Regions from separate parts of the Paenibacillus sp. MAH-35 genome, predicted to be linked through region 1. Evidence: a T-box and tRNA genes for the amino acid it is inferred to sense, from the RefSeq annotation. Region 1 holds a T-box; the other regions hold tRNA genes.
The links. The T-box of region 1 lies ahead of AC3Y2E_RS22805 (arginine--tRNA ligase). A T-box ahead of a tRNA ligase gene usually reads a tRNA of that ligase, here a tRNA-Arg.

Region 1 (7,445 bases):
CGGGGCTCGCTGATCGACGAGGCGGCTCTCGTCGCAGAGCTGGAGAAGGGACGACTGTTCGCTTGTCTCGACGTAACCGATCCGGAACCGCCTGCGCCAGATCACCCGTTCCGCACACTGCCTAACGTTATGCTGACCCCGCATATTGCCGGAGCTGTCAATAACGGCCTGCAGCGGATCGCTCAAGCGGTGCTGGACGATCTGAGAGCGTATGCCGAAGGCCGGCCGCTGCGCGGTGAAGTGCTGGCCGAGCAGATGAGCGTGCTTGCCTGAGCTTTGGCAGAGGACGAGGGGGAGTGGCGTATCGGAGCAAGGGGTCAGGGAACTGTACGAGACGGCGGCCGAATAAGGCCGCAAAGCGATGATTTTCCACGTGCTGCGGTACGCTCCCTTTTAAGGCCCGACGTAAGGCCGGGTCACGAATATGCCGAGAAACGCGTGAACCTGAACGTCTCCAAGGATATGCGCGGCGGCGGCCGTTAAAGCTAAGGCCGGACGAAATACGGAGCAGACGGCGCTTGGACGCCGGAAGACACGCACCGGAGGAGATGGGTTATGGCCAATTATGTGAAGGTGAGCTGCTTGGGCCCCGCCCCTTGCAGAATCGAGGCGGGGGTTCCTGCCGAGGAAGCGCTGGCGCGCATGATGGCGCATTGGGAGAAGCAGCTTGACAGCGTCCTGCCCGACAAGCCGGACCTGATCGTATTGCCGGAGGCGTGCGACCGTCCGCTCTCCAGTGTGTATCCGAAGGAACAGAGGCTGGAATATTACCGGGTAAGGGGCAACCGGATTCGCGACTTTATGGCCGAGAAGGCGGCGAGCCATCGCTGCCATATCGTGTACCCGTCGCATGTGCAGGCCGAGGACGGAAGCTGGCGCAACACCGCACAGCTCATCGGCCGCGACGGTTCGGTGATCGGCGCGTATCACAAAAACCATCTCGTGCCTGCCGAGTACGATCAGAACGGCATTTTGTACGGCAAGGACGCTCCGGTATTCCAGTGCGATTTCGGCACGGTGGCGGTCGCGATCTGCTTCGACTTGAACTTTGACGAGCTGCGGCAGCAATACGTCCAAGCCCGTCCCGATCTGATCGTGTTTCCTTCCATGTACCACGGAGCGATCATGCAGAACTACTGGGCGTATTCGTGCCGGGCCCATTTCGCCGGAGCGATAGCCGGGCTGCCGTGCGCGATTATTTCTCCGCTCGGCGAAGTGGTCGCGCAGAGCACGAATTATTACCCGTTCGTCACGACGACGATCAATCTGGACTGCGAAGTTCTGCATATCGACAAAAATGGGGCGCGCTTCCGGGAAATAAAGCGGAAGTACGGACCCCAAGTGTCGATTCACGATCCCGGCTTGCTCGGCTCGGTGCTGCTGTCCAGCGAAACGGACGAGTTCGGCGTCGGGGCGATTATCGAGGAGTTCGGCCTGGAGAAGCTTGACGAGTATTTCAGCCGGTCGCTGGAGCATCGCTGCGCTCCGGGACATCTCGAGCCTTGAGGTTTGAAGCTTGACAGAGGCGGCGGCTTCCGGTATAAATGTTGTAAAGTATTGTAAAAAGTTCATATCCAGCATCGAGGAACGGGATAGTAGTCAAAGACAACCAGTCGCAGCGAGCCGGGGAAGGTGAAAGCCGGTACGGAAGTTTTGGATGAATCGGACCCGGGAGATGATCTACAGAAGCTGTGTTTGCAGTGTAGGTAGATCCGGTCACAGACCGTTACCAAAAGAGGGGTCTGGCTCTGTATGGCCGGACACTTGGAGTGGTACCGCGGGAACATAAAAGCTCTCGTCTCTAACTATAGAGACGAGGGCTTATTTTAGTTTATGCAGACAGGAGGAATAAGTATGGCCAGCACAATTATCGCTTCGGCAGTCGAACGGATTGCCGCCCAACTGGTAGGGCAATCCGGCCAAGCATGGCCGACAGACTTAAAAATCGGCATCGAGCATCCGCATCAAGCGTCGCATGGGGATTTCAGCACAAATGCTGCGATGCTGCTCGCTAAAACCTTGCGCCGATCCCCGATCTCCATCGCACACGACATTTGCGAGCGCCTGTGGGAGGAAGAGATGATTAAAACATGGTTTGCGAGAGTGGAGGTCGCTCCGCCCGGGTTTCTAAACTTTTTTATGAATTGGCAGAAGTGGGCAGACTCCGCGGCTTATGAACCGGCCATTCCGACGGGGAGAGAGGGGAAGATCGTCATTGAGCATACGTCGATTAACCCTAATAAATCGGCCCATATCGGACATCTGCGCAATTCGTGCATAGGCGATACTTTGGCAAGAATGCTGGTCCGGGAAGGCAGACAAGTGGAAGTCCATAATTACATTGACGATTTGGGCAACCAGTTGGCGGATACGGTTGTCGGGCTCCTTCATACTCCGTCTACGGGGTCATACGAGCGATTCGGCGATTATTGCTGGGATACTTACGCCGAGGTCAACAGAGCGTATAAAGACAATCCGGCGCTGCAACAACAGCGTACCGTCGTTCTTCACGAGTTGGAGGGGGGCACTTCCAATCTGGCATGGGCAGGACTGCTTGTCGCGGAAAGAATCGTCAGAGAGCATGTGAAGGAAATGCGCCAATTCGGTATTCGTTATGACGTCCTGGTATGGGAAAGCAGCATCGTCCGGGAAGGATTCTGGGAGCAAGCGTTCCAACTGTTGCAACGAACACCTCTATTCCATCGTGAAACAAAAGGCAAGCTGGAGGGGTGCTGGGTGTTAAAGCAGCCGGAAGATGGCGGGGATGCATGCGGAGAAGGCGACTATCAAGCGGATAAAGTGCTGGTCCGGTCAAACGGCATTTTGACGTATACGGCGAAGGATATCGCCTACCATCTATGGAAATTTGGTTTGCTCGGCAAAGATTTCAAGTATAAGAAATTTGAGGCCGGGTTATGGACGACGTCTTCTTCCGGCAGCGCCCGAAAAATTGGAAGAGCGGACACTGTCATTAACGTAATCGACCATAGACAGCAATATCCGCAGGAGATGGTGAGGCAAGCGCTGGTTGCATTGGGTTACAGCGAACAAGCTGAGAAACTGAAGCATGTCAGCTACGGTGTCGTCTCCCTAAGTCCGGATACGGCGAGGAAACTAGGAGTGGATACATCGGACGGTAAGACATCATATCCGATGTCCGGGCGTCAAGGGATCGGCATTCGCGTAACCGACTTCCTCGACCGAATGGAGCGTTCCATCGAGGCCAAACGTTCACGCCGTACCGGTTTATCTAGCCGGGCGATCGCCGCCGCGGCGATGCGTTACTATTTGCTCAAATTTCATCTGCAGACAGAAGTGGTATTCGATCTGGAGCAGGCGACTGAAATAACGGGCAATACGGGTGTTTATCTGCTTTACTCGTATGCCAGGTCTCGCAGCATTCTGCATAAAGCTGGTGCAGACTCCACGGCCGATGTAGTACCGGTTATACGTGAACTCGAAGAGCAGGAACTGCAGCTGATCCGACATCTTGCTTATTGGCCGGATGTGTTTCAAAAAGCAATTCGCGAGCTAGCGCCTAATCTCATATGCACCTACGCTTATGAAATCGCCACGCTGTTTAATCATTTTTACGCGACTTGTCCGGTGTTAAAAGTGGAACCGCCCAAGAGGGAGATTCGTCTGTGGCTGACAAAGCGATTCCGCGATGTGCTCCAAGACGCGCTGGATATTCTTGGTATGCCAGCGCCGAAGAGCATGTAACCTATACAAGCCAAACTAAACGTCCACAGAATCCTCCCCCCGCTTGAGCTTGCAGCCGCATTTGCATTACGATGAGGGTAACGAACAAGCGAAGGAGGCGGTGGATCGTGAAGACGATACTCGTCGTCGAGGACGACGATAATATCCGGGAGGTGATCGTCTCTTACCTGGCCAGCGAAGGGTATCGGACGCTGGAGGCGGAATCGGGGAGACTGGCGCTGGATCAGATTCGGGACCGGCACGTCGATCTGGTGGTGCTGGATCTGATGCTCCCGGACGGGGACGGGGAACTGGTGTGCGAGACGATCCGCGGCCGCAGTCCCGTACCGATCCTGATGCTGACCGCCAAAACCGCGCAGCGCAACCGGCTGCTGGGCTTGTCGCTCGGAGCGGACGATTATATGACCAAGCCGTTCGACCCGCTGGAGCTGATCGCCAGAGTGCGCGCCATCCTACGGCGTACGGACGGAGGTGATCTGCTTGCGGACCGGATTCCGTTCCGCGGCGGGGAGCTGCTTATTGATGCGCTGCAGCAAAAGGTGGTGCTGAGGGGGGAGACGGTTGCGTTAACGCCGAACGAGTACAGGCTGCTGCTCGTATTTGCCCGTAACCCGAATCGGACGTTCAGCCGCGACGATCTGGTGGGCAAGGTGCTGGGCTTTGATTTTGACGGCGATGCCCGGACGATCGATCAGCATATCAAAAACTTGCGGCACAAAATAGAAGCCGACCCGAAAAATCCGGACTATATCGTCACCGTGTACGGAATCGGCTACCGGTTTAGCGGAGGCTGAGATGAAACAGTCGCTTCGGGTCCGCATAGCCGTTACGCTTGGCGCCGTCGTATCGCTCATTTTAATTTTGTCTTCGGTTACGCTCGTTGCGGGCATCCATTATCACTTCAATATGTACCAGCTCGAGTCCGGCGGAGCGGCAGGAGGCGCTGCCGGCTGGAGCAGTCATCTCGAACGGGCGGTGATGCAGGCGATCGGCTGGACGCTGCTCGGCTCGATACTTATCGTCGTGCCGGTCAGTATTTGGCTTGGTAAAAAGCTGGCGGGACCGCTGGTCCGGATGAAATATTCGGCGGAGATGATGGCAAGAGGCCAGCTTGGCACCCGCACCGAGGTGCAGGGCGAGGACGAGCTGGCAGCCCTCGGACTGGCGCTGAACCGGCTGGCCGATCAGCTTCAGGAGCAGGAACGGCTCCGGATCGCGATGACCGAGAATATCGCCCATGAGCTGAGGACGCCCCTGACTACGCTCAAGAGTCATCTGTCCGCCCTGAGGGACGGCATATGGCAGCCTTCGCCGGAGCGGTACCGGGTATGCCTGGACGAGATCGGCAGGCTGATCGGACTCGTATCCGATCTCGAGGATCTGAATGCGCTGGAGTCGGGGGATTTCGGACTATCGTACACGACCGTCCGCGTCGGGGAACTGCTGGAGCGTTGTGCGGAGCTGTTGTCTCCGGCTTATGCGGAGAAGGGCGTCGGACTGCGGACGGAGCCGGTTGATGACGGTCTTGTCATGCGGGCCGATCCGGACCGGATGAGGCAAGTGCTGGTCAATTTGCTGTCGAACGCCTTGAAGGCGACACCGGCGGGCGGCAAGGTTGTGATGTCCGCACGGCCGGATAACGGACAGATCCGGTTTAGCGTAAAAGATACGGGGGCGGGTATAACGAAGGAAATCTTGCCGTTTATTTTTGAGCGATTTTACCGGGGAGACAAGTCCCGGAACCGGAAAACGGGGGGCAGGGGGATCGGACTGGCCATCGTCAAAGCGCTCGTACAGGCGCATCAAGGGGAAGTATGGGCGGTTAGCGGGGACGGCCCGGAGGCAGGCAGCGAATTTGTTGCCGTAATCCCGCAATAACCGGATCTCCTTCACAAGTTCTTCAAAAGTTGCGGCTACACTGTGTGGTACGGACGCTTGGTTGCCGAACAACCGTGTCCGCAGTAAAGCTTGAAGAAGGAGAGACTGTATGAAACGAAAGCTAGTGCTGAACGGTCTGCTCGTCGGAGCGACCGCCATGCTGCTTGCCGGCTGCTTCGACGGCAACGGGAAAAACGATCCATCCGCAGCGGCCGGCTTGCCGGGAGAAGGAGCGGCGGCTAACATGCCGTGGATCGCTACGAAAAATACGACGCGGATCAATACCGGCGATCCGTACGAGGCGGCTGTGCTCGTCTCCCGGTCGTTATGGATGGCCAACCGGGACGATAACCGTCCGGGCGGCATCGTGCTTGCGAATCCCGGGCAATGGCAGCATGCGGCCGCCAGCGCCGATCTGATCCATCATCCGAACAACGGGCCGGTGCTGTTCGTCAACAACGACTCGATTCCGGAAGTGACGCTAAACGAGATTAAAAGGCTGAAGCCGGCCGGGGTGCCTTCCAATAACGGGGTGCAGGTCGTGCTGGTCGGCGATCTGGCCCCGCAGATCGAGCAGCAGCTAACGAAGCTGGGCCTGAAAACGGATAAAGTGACGGGAGCGAACCCGGCGGATGTCGCCAAAAATATCGACGCCTATTACGCCAAAGCGGCAAACGAGCTGCCGAAGTCGGTTATCGTCGGTTCGATGGACGATCCGGCGTTCACGCTGCCTGCTGTGAATTGGATCGCGCATATGCCGGAGCCGCTGCTGTACGTCAAGAAAGACGAGGTTCCCCAAGAAACGGCCGAAGCGCTCGCGAAGCGGAACGGGGCGGCGAACGTGTATATTCTCGGGCCGGAAAGCGTCGTTTCCAAAAAGGTCGAGGAACAGTTGAAGCCGTACGGGCGGGTGCAGCGGATCGCCGGCAAAGACGCTTACGAAAACTCCATTGCGTTCGCCCGGTATTCCGACCCGCAGACCGGCTTCGGATGGGGCATCGCCGTGCCTGGCCGCAACCTGTCGTTCGTGCCGGCCGATTCGAACGCAATCGCAATCGCGGCGGCTCCCTTCTCGCATCTGGGCAAGCACGCGCCTCTGATCTGGACGGGCAAAGACAAGATGCCGGATTCGGTTATGGCTTATGTGATGTCGATCCAGCCGAAGTACGAAAAGACGCCTACGGAAGGGCCGTATAACCACGCTTGGATCACCGGGGACGAAAAGCTGCTCGCCGGTGCGGCTCAAGGCGAGATCGATTCGATGCTGGAGATCGTTTCGGCTTCGGGAGGCGGGCATAGCAGCATGGGCGGCGCGGACGGCGCGCAGCAGGGAGGCCAATCTTCGGGCGGCGGCGGGCATGCAGGCCATTAACCGTTCGTCCGTCCCATACGGTTCCGTTTCGGTCTTCAACCGGCACGGACAGCCTTATTTGGCGCGATGATGGTTGAGCAGCGTATCGTAGCGGGAATTGCGGTACGGCTTGGACGCATATTTGCGGCATTCTCCCGGGTGACGAAACGGTTTCATCTTGTACCGGTTGCCCTGCTGGCTCGGCGAACGGAAAATCTCGATCTTATGCTTGACGGCCAGCAGCGACAGCACCGACTGATCGTGCCGATGATCTTGGAATTCAGGCAAATTGGGCAAGCCGCAGCGGTTGGGACTGTCGGTCACGATCTGTTCGTTGCAGCAGTAGTCCAGCCATTGCTGCACAAATTTCCGACTCCGGTCGTTATTGAGATATAGCGAGAACGAGCCCATCAGCTGCTGCGCGTCCCAGTACCGGCTGGAATCGCAGTCCATCAGCACGAAGCAGTCCCGTTTCGTCCACATCCGGTTGAGC
Region 2 (7,445 bases), on a different contig from region 1:
CTGTTTTTTGATTTCTTTGATCGCATCGGCAGCTTCCTTATTGTTGACGGTAACCCGGACAATTTGACAGCCGGCCTCTTCCAGGCGGAGTATTTCGGCTACCGTCGCTTTGACGTCCGCCGTTTTGGTCGTACACATGCTCTGCATGATGACTTCATTGCTTCCCCCGATCGTCAGATCGCCGACTCGGACAGGCCTCGTTTCGGTACGATGATACATAGCCGTCACTCCCCATGATGCCAAACATCCCCCGCTCCGGTCCGGAGCCCACATCAAGGACTCCGAACGGATTGGAGGAAGCCGGTTCGTATTGGTACAGGCGCTTACGCGCTTTCTTCTTTTTTGTTTTTGGCGGCAACGGATTTGCCGTCCTTCGTTTTGAGCTCGGGCGAGATTTTGTCCATGACGACTTCCTTCGTAACGACACAGTTGATGACGTCGTCGCGGGAAGGCACCTCGAACATCACATCGAGCATAATTCCCTCGATGATCGCTCGCAGTCCCCGTGCTCCTGTATTACGCTTGATTGCTTCCTTAGCAATCGCGTCGAGCGCTTCCGGATTAAACTCGAGGGCAACGTTATCCATCTCGAGCAGCTTCTGGTACTGCTTGACAAGCGCATTTTTGGGTTCCGTCAAAATCCGCACGAGCGCGGACTCGTCCAGAGGCTCCAATGTGGAGATCACAGGCAGACGGCCCACGAACTCAGGAATGAGTCCGAACTTCAGCAGATCCTCAGGCAGCACGAGCGACAAATATTCGCCCGGCTTCAGATCGGTTTTGTGACCTTCGCTGCTGAAGCCGATCACTTTTTTGCCGATCCGGCGTTTGATGATCTGTTCGATCCCGTCGAAAGCTCCGCCGCAAATAAACAGAATGTTCGTCGTATCGATCTGGATGAACTCTTGATGGGGATGTTTGCGTCCGCCTTGGGGAGGAACCGATGCGACCGTTCCTTCCAATATTTTGAGGAGCGCCTGCTGAACGCCTTCACCCGAAACGTCGCGGGTAATCGAAGGATTCTCGGACTTGCGCGCCACTTTATCGATCTCGTCGATATAGATGATCCCTTTTTCGGCCTTCTCGACGTCGTAGTCGGCCGCTTGAATCAGTTTCAGCAAGATGTTCTCTACGTCTTCGCCGACATAGCCGGCTTCCGTAAGCGAAGTTGCGTCCGCTATAGCGAACGGAACGTTCAAAATTTTGGCGAGCGTCTGCGCCAGAAGCGTTTTCCCGCTGCCCGTCGGACCGATCAGGACGATATTGCTCTTCTGAAGTTCGACGTCTTCCAGCTTGCTTTGCGAATTGATCCGTTTGTAATGGTTGTAAACGGCAACCGAAAGCGACTTCTTCGCTTGTTCCTGACCAATGACATATTGATCGAGAATCGAGCGGATGTCTTTTGGCTTCGGTACGTCCTTCAGTTCCAGTTCTTCTTCGCTGCCCAGTTCTTCTTCAACGATCTCGGTGCAAAGCTCGATGCATTCGTCGCAAATATATACGCCAGGACCGGCTACAAGTTTGCGAACCTGGTCTTGGGATTTGCCGCAAAACGAACATTTCAGCTGACCTTTTTCGTCATTGAATTTAAACATAGGATCACCTCCTATTGCTGATTAATATGAGTTATCACCTTGTCGATGAGCCCGTACTCGACGGCTTGCCCCGCACTCATGAAGTTGTCCCGGTCCGTATCCCGCTCGATTTTGTCGTACGGCTGGCCGGTATGGTGCACGTATATTTCATTCAGCTTGTGCTTCGTCTTCAAGATCCAGTCGGCATGAATCTTAATATCGGCCGCCTGTCCCCGAACGCCGCCTAGCGGCTGGTGAATCATCACTTCGCTGTTGGGAAGCGCAAAACGTTTGCCTTTCGCGCCTGCGGTCAGCAGCAATGAACCCATGCTGGCTGCCATGCCGACGCAAATGGTGGAAACATCAGGCTGGATATACTGCATCGTATCATAAATGCCTAAGCCGGCTGTAACCGAGCCCCCAGGCGAGTTGATATAGAGGCTGATGTCTTTCTCGGAATCTTGGGCGGCCAAAAACAACAGTTGGGCGATAACCAGATTCGCCACGTCGTCGTCGATCGCACTGCCCAAAAAAATGATGCGGTCCTTCAGAAGGCGCGAGTAGATGTCGTACGAACGCTCGCCCCGGCTTTCCTGCTCAACCACCATAGGAATCAGGCCCATATTGTTTCCCTCATTTCTTTTGTAAGCTGCATTCATTGTATCACGTTTGCGGCCTCATGTCATTTTTGGCGTTAATACCAATGTATGTATTCGGCTTTAAAACTTATGCCCGGCTGCGTAAAACTGTAAAATCCTGTCCGGATGGGTAAACGAAAGGCACGTTAGGAACAAACGTGCCTTGTCGCATTGTCGCTATCGGATTAGGCTACTTCCGCAACCGCCTTGCTGTTCTCCACGAGGAAATCGACCGTTTTCTTCACGATCAGATCGTGCTCGATCGAGTCGAGGCTGCCGTTCGCCGACAAAATGACGCGGATTTCCTCAACGGATCTTTGGTACTGGCTAGCCAGACGATCCAACTCGCCGTTGATTTCTTCTTCCGTAGCACTGATATTCTCGGCTTTGGCAATCGCCTCAAGCACCAGATCGTTGCGAACGCGGCGCTCCGCATCCGTGCGCATTTGCTGCTTAACAGTCGCTTGATCCTGCCCCGTAAATTTCAGGTACATGTCGATGTCCATGCCTTGCATTTTGAGACGGTTCGTGAAGTCTTCGAACATGCGGTCAACTTCAGACGTAATCATCGCGTCAGGGATTTCCACTTCGGCATTGGCAGCCGCTTTCTCGACAACCGCCGATTCGCGGTCCTGCTCATTAGCCTGTTCTTTGCGCTCCTGCAGACGCTTCTGGATGTCTTGCTTGAATTCTTCAAGCGTGTCGAATTCGCTAACGTCTTTGGCAAACTCGTCGTCCAGCTCAGGCAGGTTTTTACGCTTGATGTCGTGCAGCACGACTTTGAATACGGCCGCTTTGCCTTTCAGCTCTTCGGAATGGTATTCTTCCGGGAACGTTACGTTAACGTCTTTTTCTTCGCCCTTGGCCATACCTACCACTTGCTCTTCGAAGCCCGGAATGAAGCTGCCGGATCCGAGTTCAAGCGAATGCTTCTCGGCTTTGCCGCCTTCGAACGGAACTCCGTCGACGGAACCGTCAAAGTCGATAACGGCGATGTCGCCATTCTCAGCCGTGCCTTCTTCAAGGACAACGAGCTCGGCATGACGCTGCTGCAGACGCTTCAGCTCTTCAGCGATTTCTTCTTCGGAAACGGCGGATTCTTTCTGAACAACTTCAAGCCCTTTGTACTCGCCCAGTTGAACTTCAGGCTTAACCGTAACGGTCGCTTTAAAGACGAAGGCTTGTCCTTTGCCGAACTGCTCGATCTCTACATCCGGACGATCTACCGGCTTGATCTCGGTTTCATCCAGAGCTTTTACATACGATTCCGGCAAAAGAATGTCTACTGCATCCTGATACAAGCTTTCAACGCCGAACTTGGCTTCGAAAATTTGGCGTGGCACTTTGCCTTTACGGAATCCTGGAATGTTAGCCTTAGCCGCTACTTTCTTAAAGGCGCGGTCCAACGCCGATGCTACTTGCTCAGCATCTACTTCGACGTTAAGAACGACTTTGTTCTTCTCTATTTTTTCCCAAGTTGCTTTCATTTATGCTTTCCCCTCCAACAAATTTACCGGTCCCGCGCGCTCGTGGAGCCGCTGCAAAGGCCCGTGCGCTCTCAAAATGGCCATTTAACCACTATATTATAACATAAGGAGGCTTCATTTCAAGCGTAGGATCATTTCCTTTACGATTCCGCAGGGCTGGATACGGTTGCGAACAATTTGATGACCTGCTGCGCCTTGTTCAGCGATTTGGAAACGGATTCCGGAAGCCCGTAGATTTCCCCTAGTTTTTGCTCGTCTGCACGCTCGAAAAGCATCTCCTCCACCGTATGGTGAAGCGCTGCGGCCCAGACGCTTTTGCCGGTTTCATCCAAAGCGAGAAGCTCGTCGTACACGGCCGTTCCATAAACGAAAGCCAGAAAGTCTTTCCATGTCGCTTCAATCAGCTCCGTCAAGCCGGGCTGCTTCGATTCCATTGCGGATTTGACCCGTTCGCCGATCGCTCTCAGATGGTCCGGATACTGTTCGTAACGAACCGGTGTATCGCCAATGGTCAGCATCATCGTCTGCCCCAGCTTGCGGATCTCGATCGTTCCGGTCTCACCGATCGTCCGCAGCACCTGGAGACCGCGAAACTGAACGAGCGGATGAAGACGGCTTTCGGACAGCCAGCGTCTAAGCCTGTCGCCTACGATGCGCCGGTCCAAATGGGCGAGTTGCTCCAGCGCCATCATCTGTTTCTCGGCCGTTGCGTGCGGCGCCAGCATGTCCAGCAGCTTGTCGGCGAATTTCGAGTCATTGGCGGCTTTGGCCCGAACATGCCGTTTAAGCATACCGGCTTCGTCCACTTCGTCTTCGTTCTCATCGTCCGGGGACGGACCGGTTACGCCGGTTCCCTTGCTTCCATGTCCGCGTACCGATTCGGGAAACGACTCGACCAGCCACCCGAGCAGCGACTGCCATTCCTCCTTGTACTCCGGATCGTCGCTTTGGCACTGAAGCAAAAAACGGAGCATGCCGGCCGCTTCCGCATAGCATTCTCCCTCCAGCAAACGTGTCAGTTCGCTCTGGTAATACTCGATCGTCTTCGGGAACAATATCACATTATCCGAATTGGACGACACGTCTCTTACCACCGCCTTCCCATATTTTCACGTTCTCTCATTGTATCAGAAATGTGCATCCCGGGAACAGCTGCGACGTGGTGTGAGGAAAATAAAACCTGATAACGCGTATTTTCTTCTTTCATTATTATTCCCGATTTTGTACGTTCAAATATGGTGGTTGTCGGTGCATTCCTTGTTAAGTCCACGCATCCAAATTAATCCGCTTTTTTGTCTTGAAATTCATACAGGCGTGTGTTATATTTATTTCTGCCGCTAAAAATGCGGGTGTAGTTCAATGGTAGAACTCCAGCTTCCCAAGCTGGTGGCGTGGGTTCGATTCCCATCACCCGCTCCAGCCTACAACATCGTGTCCCAGTAGCTCAGCAGGATAGAGCAACGGCCTTCTAAGCCGTCGGTCGGGAGTTCGAATCTCTCCTGGGACGGTCGAAAAGCACAAGCTTATGCTTGTGCTTTTTCTTGTTTTCCTATCTGCCTATATCAAAGCAAGTTAGGCTTAAAAGATGACATTGATGCGAAATTGAGCAAAACTCGGTAGTTCTGTATAATCTATCAACGTACCATTGTAAATAAACGTTAGAACTATGCATTTTTTATCGGGCCTCCACCATGTATTCACTACAAGGTTTTCGCTCCCCGGATGTATGGCTCCGCTGTAGTTGGTCACATATATGGATGGATAAAGAACGTTAAACCAGTTAGGCGGAAATCTCATTGAAAAACAACTCCCAGTTTCTTGCTTCCTAACGTCTTGTCAAACGATATACTTGTCCCAATAATAGCACCTATGAATTCCCACGTTGTACCACCATCTGTAGTGCGAATGTCGGCCGAATACTTAACCGGATTTCGAAATCGGTTAGGAAGGACATTTGTGACAATCGTGTCCACGCCTATTTTAGGAAAATACGCTTCTTCCTCCAATAAATTCGAAATGCCTATCGACACATAAATACCGTTAGCATGATAGGTGTCTACTTGTTCCTGAGTCGTTACCGCAGTAATATCTGGGGGCTCATAATCGTACAAACATATAGCAAAGTTCCCCAATTCCCGGGAAAGAGCAAGGTCTTGCTGCATGTAGTTTAATCCGTTACTGCGTATAAGCCCAAGAAGAAGATCTTTGTTTTGACGTCTCACTTCACGCAAAATGTCAGCACTGAAAGATGTGACCATTATAAAATCGATCATGTTGTAGTTTTTGACAATTCGAATCATTTCTGCAACCAAGTTAGGTATGTTGCTGCTAGGATAAGGTTTAATTTCCAATCTCGGAATCAAACCGTCACACGACCTGCAAAGCGCCATAAATTCCTCAAGCGTTGGAACTTTGACATTATAGGAATATCGGGATTGACTTACATTGCAAGACTTTATTTGGACCAGCGTTAAATCGGCTACCCGACCTGTGCCCGTAGTTGTTCGATCTATAGTCTCATCGTGCATAAGAACAATATGTCCGTCCGCCGTCATAAGAATATCAGTTTCTGCTCCAGTCATCCCAAATAATCGCGACAGTTCAAAAGCTTCCAATGTATTTTCCGGTGCATATCCAAGCGCTCCTGAATGCCCTGTATAAGTAAGAGCACAATTTTTACCAATAAGGGAACGCACTTTGTCTAGGTTGTTTATTTGACTGGACAAAGATGTTTCAATACTTGGACTATACCCCACATATATTTCTTCAATCGAAATGTCGGTTGGTGCTATAGGCGCGTCGTTTGTGTAAGCCAGCAAGATGGTAACAAATGTGGTGGCTGGCGATAGAGCAATGGACGATTCAGTTGTCGGATTGAGCCCCATGCTAGCAATAAATTGACGGTTAGCATCGTATTGTCCAACCCCTATTTTATAATGCCCCGGGATTTTCCAATATAACGATTTACCAGCTTCCACTTTGAGTACGTGCGGAAGCTTTAAGCGCACACGTAAATTGCTTGGAGAGTATGCTTGATCAAGAGACACATTCGGTATGGTCGTACCAACCTCCCATATGGCAGGAAACGTATTTAACAGGTTTACCCGAGCGTATTGTTCAGTAAAAAAGATTTTGTTGTAGTAATCCAAGGAATAGTCACCTAGAATGTCACCGTATGTGAGGATCGATTTGCTGTACACTGCCGTAATATTGCTGGATTGAGCAAGAATCCTGAAATAAACCGCATGATCCGGGATTGGTATATTTTCTTTAACATACGATGTTCCGAATGCTACCGCCACATTGGACGATATCAAAGCATTGGTCTCGTCAAAAAAGTTAAAAAGCAAGCTCGGTGTCCCGGCCGTTTTTTCAATGGTCATTCAAAAGCTTAACGATCCCCACCTGCGCATTTCAAAAGTTATCATATACTCAATAGTAAATTTGGTACCAAAATGCTGGTTAACAATAACCGTGTCATCGTCGATAACAATGTCCGAACCGTTGCCGTTGTATTGACAATAACTGTATATATCGTATTTAATATTTTGCCTGACCATATTGGCCGCATTCTTCATGAAATAAAACGGAAGCGCTACGTTAGCAGGTCTTAGTGCGTTTTTAACCGCAGTATCAACATTCGCCAAACCAAGTGAGTTTCTGGGTATGCTTCTAGCCTCTTCCGCCATTGCCCTTGCAATCCAATCAACCATACTCCGCCGCCATTCCTGAAACATTAACATCTA
Region 3 (7,445 bases), on a different contig from region 1:
CAGTTGCTGACCCCTACATACAGCACCTTGCCTTGCCGCACCAGATCGTCCATCGCCCGCAGCGACTCCTCGATCGGCGTCGACGGATCGATGCTGTGGCAGTAATACAAATCGATATATTCCATCCCAAGCCGCTTCAGACTTGCTTCGCATTGCTCCATAATATGTTTGCGCGACAACCCCCGGTCGTTCGGACCATCGCCCATCGGACCCCATACTTTGGTCGCCAGAACGTAGGAATCGCGCTGGTAGCCGCGCAGCGCTTCGCCGACTACGCGCTCGGCTTCGCCCTTCATATACACGTTGGCCGTATCGAAAAAGTTGATGCCCGATTCGACAGCAAGCTTGATCGTTCCTACCGCATTTTGCTCCTCCACATAACCGCCGTACGTCAGCCAACTGCCCAGACTGATCTCACTTACTTTCAGCCCGGACCCGCCCAATCTCCGGTATTGCATCCTCTTATCCCTCCCGAACCGTCTCTATAGCCAAAAACCGGAACCCGAACGTCCCGGCTCTCCCCCGATTGTAGCATACCGCCCGGATGCCTGCCCACAGCTAACGGCAGATTGTCCGCCGCAAATTAGACGACCATCCGTTTCACTTTCTCATCCGTCTCGCGAATGTTCAGCTGCATCTGCGTATTCTGCTTAAGCAGTGTCTCCAGTGTAGCCGACAGCTCCTCCAAGGTGGCCGAGGACTGCTGGCTTACCGCAGCGAAATGCTCGGTCGATTCCTGGATCGACTCGGTAGCGCTTCGGATCGACTCCATCATCTCGGAGTAACCGACCGACATCTCATTAAGCTCGGTAACCGATTCGCTGATCTCCTGGAACGATTGACGCGTCTCCAGCACAGTAGCCGCATTGTGCTTCATCTGTTCAGCGATGACGCCCATATTGCCGCTTGTAGCCGCGGCATGCTTCGATACTTCGCCGAGCTTCTCCGATATTTCCTCCGCCGACCGGCGGCTCATCTCCGCCAGCTTGCGAATTTCCTGGGCTACGACGGCGAAGCCTTTGCCGCTTTCCCCCGCCCTGGCCGCTTCGATGCTGGCGTTAAGCGACAACAGGTTGGTCTGTTGCGCGATCTGGTGAATCGATTCGTTGAATAACGTGACTTCCTGCAGCGTCCCGGTCAGCTCGGCGATCGTGTTTGACATCGTTTCGATGCTTTGCTGGAATTCCGTCGTCACCCGGAACATCGTATCCATCTTGTCGCTGCCTTCCATACTGCGATCTCTCGCACCTTCCGTTTTGTGCTTCAGCTCGATGATCGATTGCAGCATGCCGTTGACCTTATGCCCGGTCTCCTGAACCGAACGGTTAATGGACAGCGTAGAGTCGACCTGACTGTTCGCACCGTCGGCAATTTCCTGGAACGCCGTATTCATCTCCGTGAACGACGCATTATTCTCTACGCTCGCTTGGGCGATTAACGTCATATTGGACGAGATGGCCGCCGCGCCTTCCAGCAGCCGTTCCTTGTCCTCCTTCTGCTGGGACAACAGCTTGACCGTCTCGCTCCCGAACGCTTCCATCCTTTTGCTCATATGCATAGCCGTACTCAGCAAAGCGATGATCATGGAGCAGATCAGCACGTAGTAGATGAGGATCGTCGTTTCGTTACCGGCTATGCCCGGGACCGTATGTTGAGCCAACAGAAAATAAGCCAGCAGGGAGGAACTGGCTGCCAGACTGACTACAGTTGGCCATACGCTCATATAAACCGCACCCAGCAACAGTCCGTAGTATACGCTGAAAATATTGCCGATCGACTCACTTTGCAGAGCGGTGGTGAACGAAATGGCGGTGTTGCCGATAATCGCTATGTAAGGCAGAACGTACGGGTACCGTTTCGTAAAATGCAAAAACCCGAATACGGCTAACAGCCCGATCAGTAAGCCCATAAGCAGTCCCGAATTGCCCGCATTCTGGGAGACGCCCGACAGAGCCAAAATACTCGTTAACGCCAGGAGACACGTAACGGCCAATGCGATAAAAACGACCGTGTTTTTTCTCCTCATGACTTGCAGTTTAATCGACTTTTGAATATCCATGATGTCACTTCCTGCCGAATCGTATTTTTTTATACCTGGTACAAATTCAGAGCTAAAGATCTGGACTGAAAAAGGGGAGTTGCCGTTGGCAATTTCTTTTCATTCATAGGATATACTGTGAAATTGTACCTAGCCTACTCGAAATTAGTCGAATATGCTAACGCTTTCAATAATAGCGACGACAACTTTACAAGCAGGTTTCGGTTTATTAGCCCCCCTTATACCGGAAGAGTCAATCTCATAACGCGATCAGCGACCGTATTAGCCGGCAGCCGCCCGGTATGAAATTGACTCTAATCGACGATTTTATTAACGAGCCCTTCCATGCTTTCGACACGAATCATCTTGTTGCGGATGGAAATGATCCGGTCATCCTGCAGTTCCTGCAATACTTTCGTAACCGACTCGCGCACCGTACCGACCATATTGGCGATTTCCTGATGCGTCAGCTTGATCGAGATCTGGATGACCCCTCCCGCCTTCGGCTCCCCGTACTCCTTGGAGAGCTGGTGCACGATCTTTAAGACGCGGGTGCGTACATCGAGGAACGTCAGATTGCGAATCTGCTCGTTCGCCCGGCGAAGCCGATTCATCGTAATTTCCAGCAGTCTCATGCACAACCCCGGATTGCGGTCGACATATTCGTAAAAGGTGGACCGTTTGAGCGTATAAATAACACATGGCTCAAGCGTCTCGGCATTGGCCGAGCGGGTGCTGCCCTTCTCGATGATCGACATCTCGCCAAAAAAATCCCCGCTTCGGAACAGAGCGAGCGTGATCTGCTTGTTGTTATCGATTCGGTATATTTTGACCGTTCCGGACCTGACGATGAAGAGTTCTTCGCCCTCGTCCTCTTCCAGAAACAAAATCGTATTTTTCTTATACTTCCGCTCGAAAAAAAGGGCCGATATGCTCTTCAGCTCCTCCTCGTTCAAATCTTGGAACAAAGGAATCTTACGGATGAGAGCGGCCACCTGCTCCATGGAAAAAATCCCCTCTTCTCTTCGTATTCAGTGTCCATTCCTGCACCCCTTATCATACCATGAAGCGCCGGTTTTGGTATAGATCTCCTCCTTCGCGTCAAGCCCGCTGCTCCCCGCCTCATACAACGCTCTGCTCCATACGAAGCCCGCTGCGGTACGTCATATTCCGCTCGCAAATATCCAGCAGATGACGTTTCGGTCCCTTGACCGGAACCGTTATTTTGGCGGGCAGCCCCCGGCTCTTGGCAGCTTGCCTGAGCGGCTCTGCACGTTCCGCATCGTTCGTGACGATCTCGACACGGCCTTCGGACGGGACCATCCGGAGCAGCTCCTCCGCCCAATCCCCGGTTTCCGGCACCGGTTCCTCTACCCGACGCTCCACGAAACGGCTGCGAAGCATCCCGTATTCGATCGGAGCCGCAAGCAGCATATCGCCGTCAAACAACAAGACGATCTGGCAAAAATCGCGGGGGATGTTAACCGCCTGATCATCCAGCATGCTTTTTAGCGTATTGGATCTCGAGTACAGCTCCTTCGCCTTCTCGAATTGCAGCTTCTCCGAGCATTCCTCCATGGCCGTGACCATCTCTGCCGGAATCGCCCGGGCGTCCGACAGCAGCCGGGCAGCGCCAACCACACGTTCGTCGTACTGCTCGGCCGACTCCAACTGCTCGCAGATCCCTCCGCAAGTTTCGAAATAGTAGCGCATGCACAGACGCCGCTCTATAGGCTCGCATGTCCGCAGCCGGTAACGGGCGATCGCGAACTCCAGCGAATAATTGCGAAATACCGGATTCGGAAACGGTCCGATCAGCTCTCCGTCTCCGCAACTCTCCGTCTTCGACTGCGGGGTTAGACGGTCCTTATCGACCGCAACGAGACGGGGAAGCGGCTCCCGCGTGACCGCAATGTACGGATACACGGAGGGCTCTCCTTTTTTGGACCGGTTATACGGAGGCAGGTAGTGCTGGATCAGATTAGTCTCCAGCGAGAAGCTTTCGTTTTCATTCCGGACGATCATAATTTCGATAGAGGCGATCTGCTGCACCAGTCTGGCCGTTTTCTCCCGATCCGGCTTGGAATGGAAGTAAGACGCCAATCGTTTGCGCAAATTAATCGCTTTTCCGACATACAGCAGTTGGCCGTGTTCATGAAACATCAAGTAGCATCCCGGTTCCTCGGGATATAGGCTCGGTTCGAAACGGAACGGGCTTCCCACCGCATGTTCCTCCTTCCCCTGCGTCGATTCCGGGTCTGTCCTCTATCTGTTAGCAATTCGGCTGCCGCTCATGACTTCCTCCTTTCCGCCGGTTTTTATTTTTTACCCTAGCTTACATTAAATGGTTCCATATCCCAGTAATGTTGACATTTGTGAGACGGCGAGAGATAATAAATGCAATACGAGTGGTAGGACTGGGCATTCCGTTTCATTTCTGAAACGGGGTGCCTTTGCGCTTATATATGGCGATTTACATTTAATGGATGTGAAGGAGGTGGTGCCATGTTCCGCTAGTCATACAAGCCGGGTAACCGTTTTCCTTAAGCCCGGCGGACGGGGCGCGACGTTCAGAATCCTTTGCTTGACGAATGAACTGATAAGGACGCGTGTGAATATGATCCAGATAAAAACGTTTACGGATACGTTGCATGCCTCTGCTGAAATAAAAGCAAACCGGTTTCTAGACACCCTGGAGGCCAGTCAGTATATCGAAACCAAGTACGCGCTGATCCAAACCGGTGAGCCGCACTCCTTCATAAAGAGAAGCATTATGATCGTGTATCATGCAAAACCCGGCGCCGAGCCGGATGCACAAGCCGTAAAGAGATCCGGATGACAACCGCCGACAGCAGCCTGCAATTTCGGTTCGTCCCTTGCTTGAAAGAGGGAGCTGATGCCGCCGGACTCTATTCTCCTCCCCTTCCTACCATTATCGAATACAAGGAGGAGACGAGAGATGTCGTCCAGAAAACCGAAAATCAAAGTGCTGCCCAAGCAGCAGCCAAGCACAAGAGGCACGTGTCCCAACTGTTCCAGTACAGGCGTAAAACTCGTTCACGAGCTTACGCGCGACGACGGTACGGTATGGCAAGTATGCAAGCTGTGCCGCAACAAGAAGAAGTTAAAAAAATACGAACGGAAATCCGAGGCGGCTTCCGGGTGATAAGGTGATTGTATGAGCGGCAAAACCTATATGGAAAAAGGGTTCCCGCGGAATTCGAGCCCGTTTCCCTTGTTCGAAACTCCGGTGTGGAAATGTTCCGATGCTTCGTGTACGTGCTGGATGAGGGTCGATCTTGCGTTTGAGGAGAGCCCATCCTGTCCGATCTGCAGCAAAGAAATGGTGCTAGAGACCAAAATGCTGCCGAAGCTGACTACCGTCAAATCGTGACGATGCAGGTAAGCCCCTTGCCGGTAAGGCAGGGGCTTTTCCATTCGTTCCGGCGATTCGCCGCTCCGCTTGGGAGATCACTTTTATATCCTTCATTTTTGCAAATACGATCTTGCGTTCCCCTCAACCTTGTGCTATATTAATCCTTGCATCTTTCTTTCGCATGCGCCCGTAGCTCAGCTGGATAGAGCGACAGTTTCCTAAACTGTGCGTCGTGGGTTCGAATCCCGCCGTGGCGCGCTTATCGATCCCCCATAGGCTTGACGGAACGTGGCTCAGCTTGGTAGAGCGCTTGGTTCGGGACCAAGAGGTCGCAGGTTCAAATCCTGTCGTTCCGATACTTGTACACATCCTATCGCGGCATTTCTGCCGCGTTTTTTTTGTTTGTCTTCGTTCAGTGCCCTTTATCCCTCCAGTTCCATAGACGCACTTCCCCGACCCGTGGCGCTCTCACCCAGGGCTCCTGCTTCAGCTTCAGCAGCTCCTTGGTCGGACCAGTGACTACCGCCCCGTACAGCTTGACGCCATGCTGCTCCACATAACCAATCGTTTCATCCAGTTTCATGAAGGGAGCTGCTTTTTTCGTAATCGCTCTGTATTCCTTCAACAAGTACAAAGTTTTCTTAAAATTTTCGTTGCGCAGCTCTCCGTCGCCATAAGCTTGCACTTGCGGATAAGAAGAGAGGCTCGACGTGATCTTGCTGAACAAGCCGCGTTTTTCCTCCGAATAGCTCTCCAGCTTCTTATCGTCATGATGCCAGATCGGCATATAGGGAAAGCCGATAGGGTCGCTCACCCAACTTCTGCCTGAGTTGTCCTGGCCGTTATCTACGGCGAACCAGAGCGGCGTCAGATTTCGGGATTCCAGCAGCTTCAGCAGATCTTCCGTCTCGTACAGCCGGTCCAGCGAGAAATACAGCTCCGACACGGTACCTTCCGGCAGCTTTTCGAGAATCGACCATTCGGAATCCCCGTTGTAGGTGCTGGAGTCGGGAAGTCTTGCAAACCCGCGTCCGTTCGTATTTCGCTCCTTCCACGACAGGACCGGGCCATTCGTACGATTAAGCAAAAACCTGATTGAGTAATCTCCCGCCGATACCCTCGCATCTCCGATCTGCTTGACGAGTTCGCCTTTCAAATCCATCGTAAAAAACGCGTTGCCCTGTGCGCTCAGATGAACCTCGACATTAGGCTCTGTAACGGCAATTGCAGACGATACGACGTCTCTGTATAGATCCACCCGGCCGGGCTCTCCCATACTGTAAAAAAGCGCCGTACAGGCCGAACTGACGAATGTCACAGCGATTAATAAAGAAAGCAGCGTCAGGGCATTGGACAGGCGTGCCTTCCATTTCCCTCTGCGAATAATATTGGCTTCCTTCCGCAGTTGCCGCTTGTTCTCGCTTTCGGACGGTTCCGCCTGCCGCCCGCCCCTTATTCCGCTTTTGTTATCGACACTTTCCGTGAGCTCCTCCAAGTAGCCTTGGTACAGCTCCAGCTTCTCGATCTCCCGCTCCACTTCTTCACGTTCATCTTCCGGCAGGCTGCCCTCCGCATATTGCTTCAGCTTTCGCTTAAACTCCTCGCTCATCCGGATTCCTCCACTCTTCGTACTCTCTTAGCTTTTGTCTGGCCCGAAACAGTAAGATTTTGAAATGGGACAACCGGATGCCCATAATATCCGCCGCCTCCTGATAGGACAGCTGATGAAAGTCGTGCAGCAAGATCGCGTGCCTCTGGTTGTCCGGCAGTCCAGCTACAAGCTTTCCGATTTCCGTCCAGATTTCCTGGCGGAGAACGGCGGTTTCCGGCGTATCGCGATCGGCCAGACGTTGAAAGTAATCCGTTCCGTACACCGAGCTGCGACTTTCCTTCCGCATGTAGTCGATAAACGCATGGTAAGCGACCCGGAACAGCCACGGCTTGATTTTATCTTCCTTGCAATCGTCCAAATGCAGATAGGCCCGGTAAAACGTTTCCTGCAGCAAATCCTCCGCTGCATGCTCGTCGCGA

Region 2: it has a tRNA-Arg gene. The T-box ahead of AC3Y2E_RS22805 (arginine--tRNA ligase) is inferred to sense a tRNA for this amino acid. The anticodon was not compared.
Region 3: it has a tRNA-Arg gene. The T-box ahead of AC3Y2E_RS22805 (arginine--tRNA ligase) is inferred to sense a tRNA for this amino acid. The anticodon was not compared.

Annotation. Positions count from the first base shown of each region.
Region 1 is NZ_JBYUPU010000025.1:39,189-46,633, forward strand. It holds gene AC3Y2E_RS22795 (hydroxyacid dehydrogenase) at 1-273, shown strand, start outside; gene AC3Y2E_RS22800 (carbon-nitrogen hydrolase family protein) at 556-1,506, shown strand; T-box leader at 1,575-1,806, shown strand; gene AC3Y2E_RS22805 (arginine--tRNA ligase) at 1,855-3,723, shown strand; gene AC3Y2E_RS22810 (response regulator transcription factor) at 3,831-4,517, shown strand; gene AC3Y2E_RS22815 (sensor histidine kinase) at 4,519-5,601, shown strand; gene AC3Y2E_RS22820 (cell wall-binding repeat-containing protein) at 5,711-6,973, shown strand; gene AC3Y2E_RS22825 (hypothetical protein) at 7,028-7,445, opposite strand, start outside.
Region 2 is NZ_JBYUPU010000001.1:326,762-334,206, reverse strand. It holds gene ispG (flavodoxin-dependent (E)-4-hydroxy-3-methylbut-2-enyl-diphosphate synthase) at 1-219, opposite strand, end outside; gene clpX (ATP-dependent protease ATP-binding subunit ClpX) at 324-1,595, opposite strand; gene clpP (ATP-dependent Clp endopeptidase proteolytic subunit ClpP) at 1,607-2,233, opposite strand; gene tig (trigger factor) at 2,398-3,699, opposite strand; gene AC3Y2E_RS01355 (hypothetical protein) at 3,840-4,781, opposite strand; tRNA gene AC3Y2E_RS01350 (tRNA-Gly) at 5,045-5,118, shown strand; tRNA gene AC3Y2E_RS01345 (tRNA-Arg) at 5,133-5,206, shown strand; gene AC3Y2E_RS01340 (glycerophosphodiester phosphodiesterase) at 5,493-7,082, opposite strand; gene AC3Y2E_RS01335 (hypothetical protein) at 7,083-7,412, opposite strand.
Region 3 is NZ_JBYUPU010000033.1:11,927-19,371, reverse strand. It holds gene AC3Y2E_RS25800 (aldo/keto reductase family protein) at 1-458, opposite strand, end outside; gene AC3Y2E_RS25795 (methyl-accepting chemotaxis protein) at 584-2,059, opposite strand; gene AC3Y2E_RS25790 (Crp/Fnr family transcriptional regulator) at 2,353-3,042, opposite strand; gene AC3Y2E_RS25785 (GIY-YIG nuclease family protein) at 3,161-4,261, opposite strand; gene AC3Y2E_RS25780 (hypothetical protein) at 4,656-4,877, shown strand; gene AC3Y2E_RS25775 (hypothetical protein) at 4,998-5,204, shown strand; gene AC3Y2E_RS25770 (cold-inducible protein YdjO-related protein) at 5,217-5,432, shown strand; tRNA gene AC3Y2E_RS25765 (tRNA-Arg) at 5,598-5,672, shown strand; tRNA gene AC3Y2E_RS25760 (tRNA-Pro) at 5,697-5,770, shown strand; gene AC3Y2E_RS25755 (anti-sigma factor) at 5,827-7,023, opposite strand; gene AC3Y2E_RS25750 (sigma-70 family RNA polymerase sigma factor) at 7,007-7,445, opposite strand, start outside.